DNA from 3 places in the Zobellella aerophila genome. Region 3 is predicted to be linked to each of the others. Evidence: predicted binding sites of a transcription regulator. Region 3 holds the regulator's gene; each other region holds the start of a gene.

Region 1 (3,515 bases), on a different contig from region 3:
CCGGCGGTGGCGAATTTTGATTGCACCTGTGCCTTGGTAGACGCTGCGCGGGAATTGGGGATTAGCCCGCATGTGGGGGTGACGGCCTCGTCCGATACCTTTTATCCGGGACAGGAACGTTATGACACCTATTCAGCCCGGGTGCTGCGGAAATATCAGGGCAGTATGAAAGAGTGGCAGGCTATGGGGGTGCTGAACTACGAGATGGAGTCGGCCACCCTGTTTACCATGTGTGCCAGCCAGGGGTTAAAGGCCGGCTGCGTGGCCGGGGTGATCGTTAATCGCACCCAGCAAGAGATTCCTGATGAAACAACCATGCAAAAAGCCGAGCAACAGGCTATTGATATCGTACTCGGCGCCGCCAGAAGGCTGGTTTAAGTAGGCGCGCCGATCTTGTGGGAGCTGCGGCCCCGCCGCGATAAGGTGTAGCATATCGTTATGGTTTATCGCCCCGGGGTCGCGCCGTTCACAAGTGCGGAGGCGGCTACTCCACCAATAATTCCCGGGCGTTGGCCAGGGTGTTGGCGGTTATCTTGTTGCCGCCGAGCAGGCGGGCCAGCTCTTGCAGGCGGCTGGAGGTGTCCAGCTCGTGCATATGGGTCTGGGTGTCGTTGGCGTCGCTGCTCTTGCTGACAAAGAAATGCTGATGGCCATTGCCCGCCACCTGGGGCAGGTGGGTGATCACCAGCACCTGGGTGGATTCGCCCAGCTGGCGTAATAACTTGCCTACCACGGCGGCGGTGGGGCCGCTCACACCGACATCAACCTCATCGAAAATAAGGGTGGGGGTTTCCACCTTCTGGGCGGTGATCACCTGGATGGCCAGGCTGATGCGGGAAAGCTCGCCACCGGAGGCAACCTTGGCCAGCGGGCTCAAGGGTTGCCCGGGGTTGGTGCTGACCAGGAAATCGACTCTGTCGATGCCGAGCGGAGAGTAGCCGGCATGGGCGTCGGTATCGACCCGGATCTCGAAACGGCCACGTTCCATGCTGAGTTGATGCAGGCTCCGGGTGATTTGCGTGTTGAGCGATTCGGCATATCGCTGCCGGCTCTGGCTCAGTCGCTCCGAGGCTTGCAAAAATTCGCTTTTAGCCAGCTCCACCTCTTCATCCAGGCCATGCAGCCGGGAGTCGTTCTGCTCCATTTGTTCCAGCTGGCGGCGGATCTCCTGGTGGAAAACGGCCAGTTCGGCCGGTGGTACATGGTGCTTGCGGGCCAGCTCCATCACCTTGCTTAAGCGAGCCTCTATATCATACAGCCGTTCGGGGTCCAGCTCGAGCCGGTCAAAATAGCGGTTTAGCTCGCTGTGGCCTTCTTCCAGCTGGATCAGGCTGCCTTGCACCAGCTCCAGCGCCGGGTTCAGGCGTTCATCCATCTGGCAGAGATCGATCAGGGTCTTCAGGCCCTGTTGCAGCAGGGCGAGGGCATTGGCTTCTTCACCGTCACCGAGGATATTAAGCGCCAGCTGACAGTCGTTGAGCAGCTCTGCGCCATTGGCCAGGCGCTTATGTTCGGCCTCCAGGGTGGGGAATTCGTCATCGGCCAGGGCCAGTTCATCCAGCTCGGCCACCTGATATTGCAGCAACTGGCGTTGGGCTTCCCACTGACCCTGCTCGGCCTGCAGTTGTTTGCGCTCGTTACTGAGCTGACGCCAGTGCTGGTAGCCCCGACTGACCTGTTGCAGCAACTGATGGTGGCCGGCATAGGCGTCGAGCAGGGTGCGTTGGTAGTCGGGCTTTTGCAGCTCCTGGTGGGCATGTTGACCGTGAATATTGACCAGCAGCTGGCCCAGGGCCTTGAGCTGAGCCAGCGGCACGGGCGTGCCATTGATGTAGCCGCGGGAACGGCCTTCCTTGCTCAGGGTCCGGCGCAGTATGCATTCGTCCTGTTCATCCAGCTCCTGGGCGCACAGCCAGGTCTTGACCTTGGGCAGCTTATCGATGCGGAAGCGGGCGCTGATCTCGGCTTTTTCGGCCCCGGGTCGGACAGAGTCAGCATCGGCCCGCTCCCCCAGTGCCAGGGCGAGGGCATCGATGGCGATGGATTTACCGGCCCCGGTCTCGCCGGTAATGCTGGTCATTCCCGGCCGTAAGTCGAGCTCCAGGAAGGAGACAATGGCGAAATTGTTGATGGTGAGCTGTAGCAACATGATGAATCCCTGCACGGAAATATGCTGTATGTCGATACAGTATACTGGGCTTTTGTACAGTGGCAAGAGTCAGGGTTGAGGGCTGCTTTGCGGGAGTGGCGGCGCTTGTGGGAGCGGCAACCCCGCCGCTATGTGTATACACAGGTTTGTCGGCTCAAGCGGGGTAACCCGTAGTCAAAACAGCTTGCTGCCCCAGCCGAGCTTGCTGCGCAGCACATCAAAGTAGCTGTGGCCTCGGGGGTGTAATAGACGTAGTTTGTAGGGGCTCTTGCTGATATGGATCTCATCGCCGGGTTGTACCGCCAGCGACACATGACCGTCACAGCTCACCAACATCTGATCGGTTTTGTTGGTCGGGGCGACCATCAGTTTAATCTGGGCGTCCGCATCGATGACGATGGGTCGGCAGCTCAGGGTGTGGGGAAACATGGGCACCAGCGTCATGGCATTGAGGTTGGGGGTGAGGATAGGGCCCCCGGCGGATAGCGAATAGGCGGTGGAGCCGGTGGGGGTCGCCACTATCATGCCGTCGGCCCGTTGGCTGTACATGAAGTTGCCGTTGATATAGACCTCGAACTCGATCATATGGGCAATCTGCCCCGGGTGCAGCACCGCTTCGTTCATGGCGGTGTTACTGGCCTTCAACTGGCCATGCCGGTGCACCTGAGCCTCCAGCAGGAAGCGGTATTCGGTCTGAAAATCCCCGGTCAGCAGCCGTTCGAGCGGCTCCTCGAAGCTGTCCGGCGACAAGTCGGTCAAGAAGCCCAGATTGCCCCGGTTGACGCCGACCACAGCGACATCGTAACGGGCCAGCACCCGGGCGGCCCCCAGCATATTGCCGTCACCGCCAACCACTATGGCGAGATCGGCCCGCTCGCCCAGCTCGACCATTTCCAGCAGTTCGACATTATCCAGGTTGAGTTGTTCGCCCACCCGTCGCTCGATAACGATATTCAGATTGAATTGGTTCAGGTAGTGGTGCAGCGCGACCAGGGTCTGGTTGGCACCCTGGTGATCCGGTTTGCCGATAAGGGCGATGGTGTTGAAGCTGGTTTCCATAGATGCGATATGCCTGGCTGGTGATGGGTGCGAAAGCGCAATTCCCTGGCGGACTCCGTTGCAGGCTATTCTAGCCGTGCAATTCAAGACTTGAAACTCTAATCAGAGACCCCATATAGGCAAAAGCTGAATAACACAGATGGGAGACGACATGAGCAGCAAAAAGCACCAGGTTGAAACAGAACAGGCCCCCGAGCAGGAAGAAGTGCCGGTGGAAACGGTTTCTGTGGAGCTTGAAGATACTCAGGCAGAACAGCCGGATGCAGCTTATGTAGCTGAATTAGAAGAAAAACTGGCCAGTGCCGAA
Region 2 (3,515 bases), on a different contig from region 3:
ACCTTGCATCAGGGTTCCTTTGACTCGTTATCATTATCCTGATCCCACAGCAGGCGGGTATCAAGCGACTTGGCGGCAAACAGGGTCAGCACCACCACACCGCCAAAAGCGGTGGCCGCAGGTCCGGGGGTGACATTGAGCAGCAGCCCCCGATCGATGGCGGACATCATCAGGGCAATCACAAATAGATCGAGTATCGACCAGCGACCAATAAACTCGATAAAGCGATACAGGCGCATGGCACCGGCCTGATTGAGCGAACCGCCGACCTTCAGACGCAGGCAGATCCAGGACAGGCCCAGGATCTTGAACAAGGGCACGATCACGCTGGCCACCAGCACTATGGTAGCGATGCCGGGCATATCGTTACGATAGAGGCTCATCACCCCGGAAAAGATGGTGTCCTCGTCTACCATGCCGAAGGTCTGCAGGCGGGTTATCGGCAGCAGATTGGCCGGCAGCATCAGGGCGCTGGCGGAAATCAGCCAGGCCCAGGTCCAACTGAGCGAGCGGGGGGTACGCAGATGCAGGTGGGCGCCGCAACGGGGGCAGGCGCTCTGTTCCCGCCAGCGCACCAACTTGTGGCAACGATGACAGCCGAGCAGCGCAGGTGGTTGTAGCTTACTCATCACCTCTCCCTTCGACGTGAACGGGCAGCAGATCCAGCCGACGCCAGTAGATTTCCGGATCATAGAGGCGGTGTATCAGGGTGATCAACATCATCAGCGCCGCCAGCGGTACCAGGGCTGGGCCGAGGGTAAGATCGGCCACATCGATCAGTTTGAAGATAGCCACCATCAGGCTGATCACAAAGACCTCCACCATGGACCATTCCCGGCAATGGTTGACCAGCACCAGCAGGCTGACCAGCATGCGCCGGGGCCAGATATCGACTGACAGCAGTATGATGCCGGTAAAAAGCCCGAGTGGGGCCAGCAGCCCGCACCAGGCCACCAGGCCGGACACGAACCAGTAATCCTGCCGCCACAGCAGTAAGATGCCCTTAAGCATGGTGACGTCGATCATCTTGCCGGCCAGATAGAGCTGAAACAGGTTTTCCACGACCGATGGCCACAACAGCAGCAATCCGGTGATGGCCAGGGCCAGATGATGGCGGCGGCTGGTCTGGCTGCCGGAGAAAAGGTGCTCGGCGCAACGGGGACAATAGCCGTCGGCCCGGGTATTCAGGGTTTCAATAATAACCACCAAGTCACAGCTTGGGCAGGTCATCACACTGCGTTCGGTAGCGGGAGTTTCGTTCATGGCACAAGAGTACTGAGCCGTACCAACTTTGCCAAGCACCACTTGCATTTAACATTGAGGAATTATACTGTGTTTATATACATGCTTTGCCGGAGACTGAGATGGCCGTTACCCTGCAATACCTGGTAGTACGAAACGGGATAACAAAAATGACCTTTACCGATAAAAAAGAGGCGGATGCCTATGATCGTCTGCTTGATCTGGCGGACCAAATAGAGGAGCTGCTGGCCACCGGCCCAGTTGAGCTGAATGAACAGGACAGGGAGGCCCTGGCCCTGTTCCTGGCTCAATCCCAGGACAAGCTCAATGGCTTGAGCAAGAAAAAGCCCGCCAGGGAGAAGGAAAAATCACCCGACACCGTCAAGGCGGTTGCCTGAGTCAGTAATACAGGGTCCGGTACAGGCCAGGTTGGGCCAGCAGTTCATGGTGGGTGCCGGCCTGGCTGATCCGTCCATCTTCAAATACCAGCACCCGATCGGCCTGACGCACGGAGCTTAGACGATGCGCCACTATCAGGGTAGTGCGCTTGTGCAAGAAACTGGCCAGTGCCTGATGCAGTTTCTGTTCGGTTTCCGTGTCCAGCGCCGAGGTCGCCTCATCCAGGATCACGATCGCCGGATCCTTCAACACCATGCGGGCGATGGCCAGCCGTTGTTGCTGGCCACCGGACAAGCGCACACCACGGCGGCCGATCTCGGTATCCAGCCCCCGCTCCATGGCGGCGACCACTTCGTCCAGCTGGGCGACCCGCAGCGCCTGCCACAGCGCCGGGTCGTCATGCTGGTCGCCGAGGCAGAGGTTGGCCCTGACCGTATCGTTAAACAGCACCGGTTGCTGCAGCACGCTTGCCACATGCTCCCTGATGGTGGCGAAACCGATGTCATCCGAGCTCAGGCCGCCGAAGCGGATTTCACCCTTATCGGCAGGATACAAACCGAGCAACAGCTGAATGAAGGTGGACTTACCGCCGCCGCTGGCTCCCACCAGCGCCACCTTTTCACCCGCCTCGATAACCAGGCTGACATTATCCAGTACCTTGCGCTCACCATTATAAGAAAAGCTAAGGTTGCTGACCTCGATCGGCAGGGTGACGGCGCCCGCAAAGGGGTTGCTGCCGCTTCTCTCCTGGGGCTCGCCGCCCAGACTCAGCAGGCTGTTGATGCGAGTGAGGGCAGCACTGGCCGCATAAAAGGAATACTGCATATTGAGCAGTTCCTGCACCGGCCCCATCATAAACCAGAGGTAGCTGAACACGGCGAAGATCTGGCCCACGGTCAGATCCGTATAAAGCACCATGATCATGCCCACGGCGCGGAACAGCTCGACTCCCGATAAAAACAGCAGGAAACTGGCTCGCCCCGCGGCTTCGCTCTTCCAGGCATATTCGATGGCGGTATCCCTCACCCCCCGGGCACGATCGATGACCCGCAGCAGATAATGCCGCTCCCGGTTGGCGGCGCGGATTTCATGGATGCCATCCAGGGTCTCTACCAGGGCCTGCTGAAACAGCTCGAAGGCACCGTTCTCCTGGCGCTTTAAACGTTTTACCTTGGCCCCGATACGGCTGGAGAAAAAGACCACCACCGGATTGAGCAACAGGATAAACAACCCCAGCTGCCAGTTGATCAGCAACAGGATGACCGCCGTGCCCACCACGCTCAGCAGGCTGATCAGCAGCCGGCTCAGGGTTTCCCCCAAAAATTTGTCCAGGGTCTCCACGTCGGTCACATAATGGGAGCTGACACTGCCGGCGCCGATGGCCTCGAAAGAGCGCAGCGAGGTCTTCATCAGCTGGCGGGCCAGCCGTCGACGGATCTGAAAGGTGATATGCTTGGCCACCCGGGCAAAATGACGCCCCTGGATAATGTTAAACACCAACGCCAGACCGCGCAGCAGCAGGGTAAGCGCCAGCACCGCCAGGATATAGCCCACCCCGGTTTGCCAGGCGGCAGGCAGCAGATAATCCAGGCCGGCCAGCAAAGTGCCGGGCATGTCGAGCAGCACCTCATCGACCAGCAGCGGCATCAACAGGGGCACGGGTACCGCCAGCAGGGTGCCGATCAGCGCGACCATATGGGCATAGATCAGTAACTTACGATGGCGCTTCATCATGCGCACCAGATCGGGCCACTGTAAAACCGGCAGCATTAGGTTTTTTTTATCCATCAATCACCATATCTGGTTTTCATTTTGGCAAAGGGCAGGTAAGTTAGGCGAAAATTAACGGCCGCATTCCCTTTATGACTGAAAAA
Region 3 (3,515 bases):
GCCGCCCTGTCCTGCAGGATGAGTTCACTGCCTTTCAACGCCGGGAAGGCCCCCGGGAGTCCCTCGCCACCGGCCTGATGACAGGCGGCGCAGCTCCGCAGATATACTTGCTCCCCCAGGCTCATCAATTCATCCCGGGTCATCTCCATCGCCGCCAAGGCCTGTTCCGCCGCCTTGGCCTCTGCCTGCCGGGTCTTGGTTTGCGCCAGCCACTGGGCAAACTGTTCAGGCTCGCGCGCATCCACCACTATCGGCATAAACGCATGGTCCTTGCCGCACAGCTCGGCGCACTGACCCCGGTACATGCCCGGGGTGTTGATCCGGGTCCAGGCCTCGTTGATAAAACCGGGAATGGCGTCTTTCTTGACCGCAAACGCCGGCACCCACCAGGAATGGATGACATCGTCGGAGGTGATCAGGAAACGGATCTTGCGATCGGTCGGCAATACCAGGGGCCGATCCACCTCCAGCAGATAATTACCGGCCTTGCTCAGGCTACCGTTGATCTCCTGCGGCAAGGTAGCCAGCAGGCTGTAGAATTCGACACCCTGATCGAAGTAACGGTAATGCCACTTCCACTGGGAGCCGGTAATTTGGACGGTAAGATCAGACTGGCTGGGGTCCTCCATGGCGATCAGGGTACGGGTGGCGGGCACCGCCATGGCGATCAGGATCAGAAACGGGATCAGGGTCCAGAGAATTTCAACCCTGGTACTCTCATGAAATTGCGCCGCCTTCGCCCCTTTGGATTTGCGATGGTGAATAATGGCCCAGAACATGGCCCCGAACACCAGGATGCCGATCACCACGCAGATCAGCAGTATGGTCATATGCAGGTCGTAGACCTGCCGGCTGATATCGGTGACCCCCGGCGTCATATTAAAGCGAGAATTTGCCAAAACCGGCAGACTCGTCGGCAAGGACAAGAGCAATAAAAGCAGCTTCACACGCACCCCCAAATTTTTATTCCTTTATTTTTGGCGCACTCAAAAGAGAGTCAGTGCTAACTGAACAACCGCATCCATGGTTCAGCTCATCATAAGTAAAGCATTGATTTAAAAAATGTAAAAAATGAAAGGAGAAAAAAGTGGGAGCCGTACGACAAAGCCGGAAAGAAGATCGGCATAACCATGCCGGGAGTTGAGTGCTTACCAACGGGGAGCCCAAGGGCCGGACTGAGCCGCCCCCTCGGACAGGTTCAGGCCCGGTTCAAAAACCTTCGCTGTTACGAATAACGCCTACCGCCAGGCCTTCGATAATCAACTCCTGCTGGCGCAGATCCACTTCGATGGGCGAGAGCTCTTCGTTTTCCGGCAGCAGGCTGACCTGGTTGCCCTTGCGCTGGAAGCGCTTGACGGTGACCTCGTCATCAAGCCGGGCCACCACCACCTGCCCGTTGTGAATATCCTGGGTCTTGTGTACCGCCAGCAAGTCACCGTCCATGATACCGATGTTCTTCATACTCATGCCGCTTACCCGCAGCAAGAAGTCGGCTTGGGGGCGGAACAGCGATGGATCCAGCTGGTAATAGCTTTCGATATGCTGCTGGGCCAGGATGGGTTCACCCGCGGCGACCCGGCCGATCAGGGGCAACCCGCTATCCGGGTTCACCACCTCCGGCTCCTCCTCCTGCAGCAGGCGGATACCGCGGGAGGTGCCGGGCATCACGCTGATCACCCCTTTCTTGGCCAGGGCCTTCAGATGCTCTTCGGCGGCATTGGCGGAACGAAACCCTAGGATGTTGGCGATTTCGGCGCGGGTGGGCGGCATACCGGTTTGTTGCATATGCGCTTTGATAATATCCAGAACCTGGGTTTGGCGAGGGGTAAGGGTTTTCATCATGAGACCTGTTTTTTTATACAGCTAACTGTCAGTATATCCAGTAAATTCAGGAGGGCAAGGGCTAAATGCCCGGCGGACATTTCCAGACGGGAGGGATAAACCGGCCAACTGGCTGGCCGGACAACATGGATGGTTACAGCAGGGCCAGGATCAGGCCGGCGAAGATCGTCAGGCCGACATAGTTATTGTTCAGGAAGGCCTGGAAACAAGCCATCCTTTCCCTGTCCCTGATCAGCCGCTGCTGATAGACAAACAACGCCGCCGCCGCCAGCAAGCCCCAATAGAAGGCGCCGCCCAGGGCGAATACCTGGGCGGCCCACAGCAGCAGCAGCAGGGTAGCCAGCTGCAGCAGGCCGACGATCAGCTTGTCGCGCCGGCCGAACAGAATGGCGGTGGATTTGACGCCTATCTTCAGATCGTCGTCCCTGTCCACCATGGCGTACATGGTATCGTAGGCCACCGTCCAGGTCAGGTTGGCGGCAAACAGCAGCCACAGCCCGACCGGCAGGGCATTGCTCTGGGCGGCAAAAGCCATGGGGATCCCCCAGGAAAAAGCGATACCCAGGAAGAGTTGCGGTAAATGGGTAACCCGCTTCATAAAGGGATAGAGCGCCGCCCACCCCAGGCCGGCAAAGGCCAGCTTGATGGTCAGGCTGTTGGTGGTCAATACCAGCATAAAGGAAGCCAACACCAGCAGGACAAACAAGCCGAGAGCCTGGCGTGCCGTCAGCTCGCCCGATGCCAGGGGACGGGCCTGGGTGCGCTTGACATGGCCATCGATCTTCCTGTCGGCAAAGTCATTAATCACACAGCCCGCCGAACGCATGGAAAACACCCCCACCACAAACACCAGCAGCACCCAGGGATCCGGACGCCCCTGACCAGCAATCCAGATGGCCCACAGGGTGGGCCAGAGTAACAGCAGGGTGCCAATGGGTTTATCCAGTCGCGCCAGCGCCATATAGGCACGCCAGCGCGGACGCGTCATGGTCGTCATGATAGTTGCTCCTGATAGGCCTGGGCCTGGGGTAGGAAAAGCTCGGTGACCAACACCCGGGCACCACCGGCCTGCAGGGTGGAACGCCGGCCCCACAGGGGAAAGTCCGCCGCCAGAGGCAGCTCGATGCGTTGGGCCAGCGCCACCCGTGCCTCATGGCCCAGACCGGCAAACTCAAACTGGCTGCGCGCCAGCCCGGGGTGTTCAAACAACAGCTCACCCAACGCCTTTTGCCCCAGTCCGGCCAATTCCGGGCAGGCTTCCAGGCTGGCGCCTGAATACAGGGAGCTGGCATAAACCCAGGGCACGCCATCGCAACAGAGCAGCACTTCCCGACAGAATCCCCGGACACCCCCCAGCCGTTCAGCCAGGGCCGGCTCCAGCATCACATCGTCGGCCTGGGCCCGCACCACTACGCGAAAGTCCCGACAATGACGCCGGAGCCGCTCGGTCATCGAACCTCTGTCATACAGCCAGTCTGTCAGTAGAGGAGACAACTCAGGCAATTCCTGACCCGTCAACCAGTGCCACCCTTGATCGGCTCGCTTAATCACTCGTGAATTCCTGAAACATAAACAACAACGATTCGGCAAAAAACTAAAGAACAGCGCCGCACTCCTGATTCAGGACAGCACCGCTTTATTCCGATCGAGCCAAGCCTGCAGCAGGCCCACCA

Evidence for each region. The regulator LexA, encoded in region 3, represses DNA repair genes until DNA is damaged. The targets are predictions, from matches to a motif close to ANCTGTNTNNNNANACAGNT.
Region 1: a site for LexA is predicted at 2,276-2,295, ahead of recN (DNA repair protein RecN). Genes of this name have one in related genera too.
Region 2: a site for LexA is predicted at 1,329-1,348, ahead of ABD806_RS03095 (YebG family protein). Genes of this name have one in related genera too.

Annotation. Positions count from the first base shown of each region.
Region 1 is NZ_BAABCX010000001.1:1,516,432-1,519,946, reverse strand. Features, by position in the region: gene udp (uridine phosphorylase) at 1-378, shown strand, start outside; gene recN (DNA repair protein RecN) at 485-2,149, opposite strand; gene nadK (NAD(+) kinase) at 2,324-3,208, opposite strand; gene grpE (nucleotide exchange factor GrpE) at 3,360-3,515, shown strand, end outside.
Region 2 is NZ_BAABCX010000001.1:670,244-673,758, forward strand. Features, by position in the region: gene ABD806_RS03080 (MlaD family protein) at 1-9, opposite strand, end outside; gene ABD806_RS03085 (paraquat-inducible protein A) at 9-629, opposite strand; gene ABD806_RS03090 (paraquat-inducible protein A) at 622-1,263, opposite strand; gene ABD806_RS03095 (YebG family protein) at 1,365-1,640, shown strand; gene ABD806_RS03100 (ABC transporter ATP-binding protein) at 1,642-3,411, opposite strand; gene ABD806_RS03105 (GAF domain-containing protein) at 3,504-3,515, shown strand, end outside.
Region 3 is NZ_BAABCX010000003.1:232,699-236,213, reverse strand. Features, by position in the region: gene coxB (cytochrome c oxidase subunit II) at 1-899, opposite strand, end outside; gene lexA (transcriptional repressor LexA) at 1,210-1,839, opposite strand; gene ubiA (4-hydroxybenzoate octaprenyltransferase) at 1,976-2,839, opposite strand; gene ABD806_RS12625 (chorismate--pyruvate lyase family protein) at 2,836-3,393, opposite strand; gene glpG (rhomboid family intramembrane serine protease GlpG) at 3,463-3,515, opposite strand, start outside.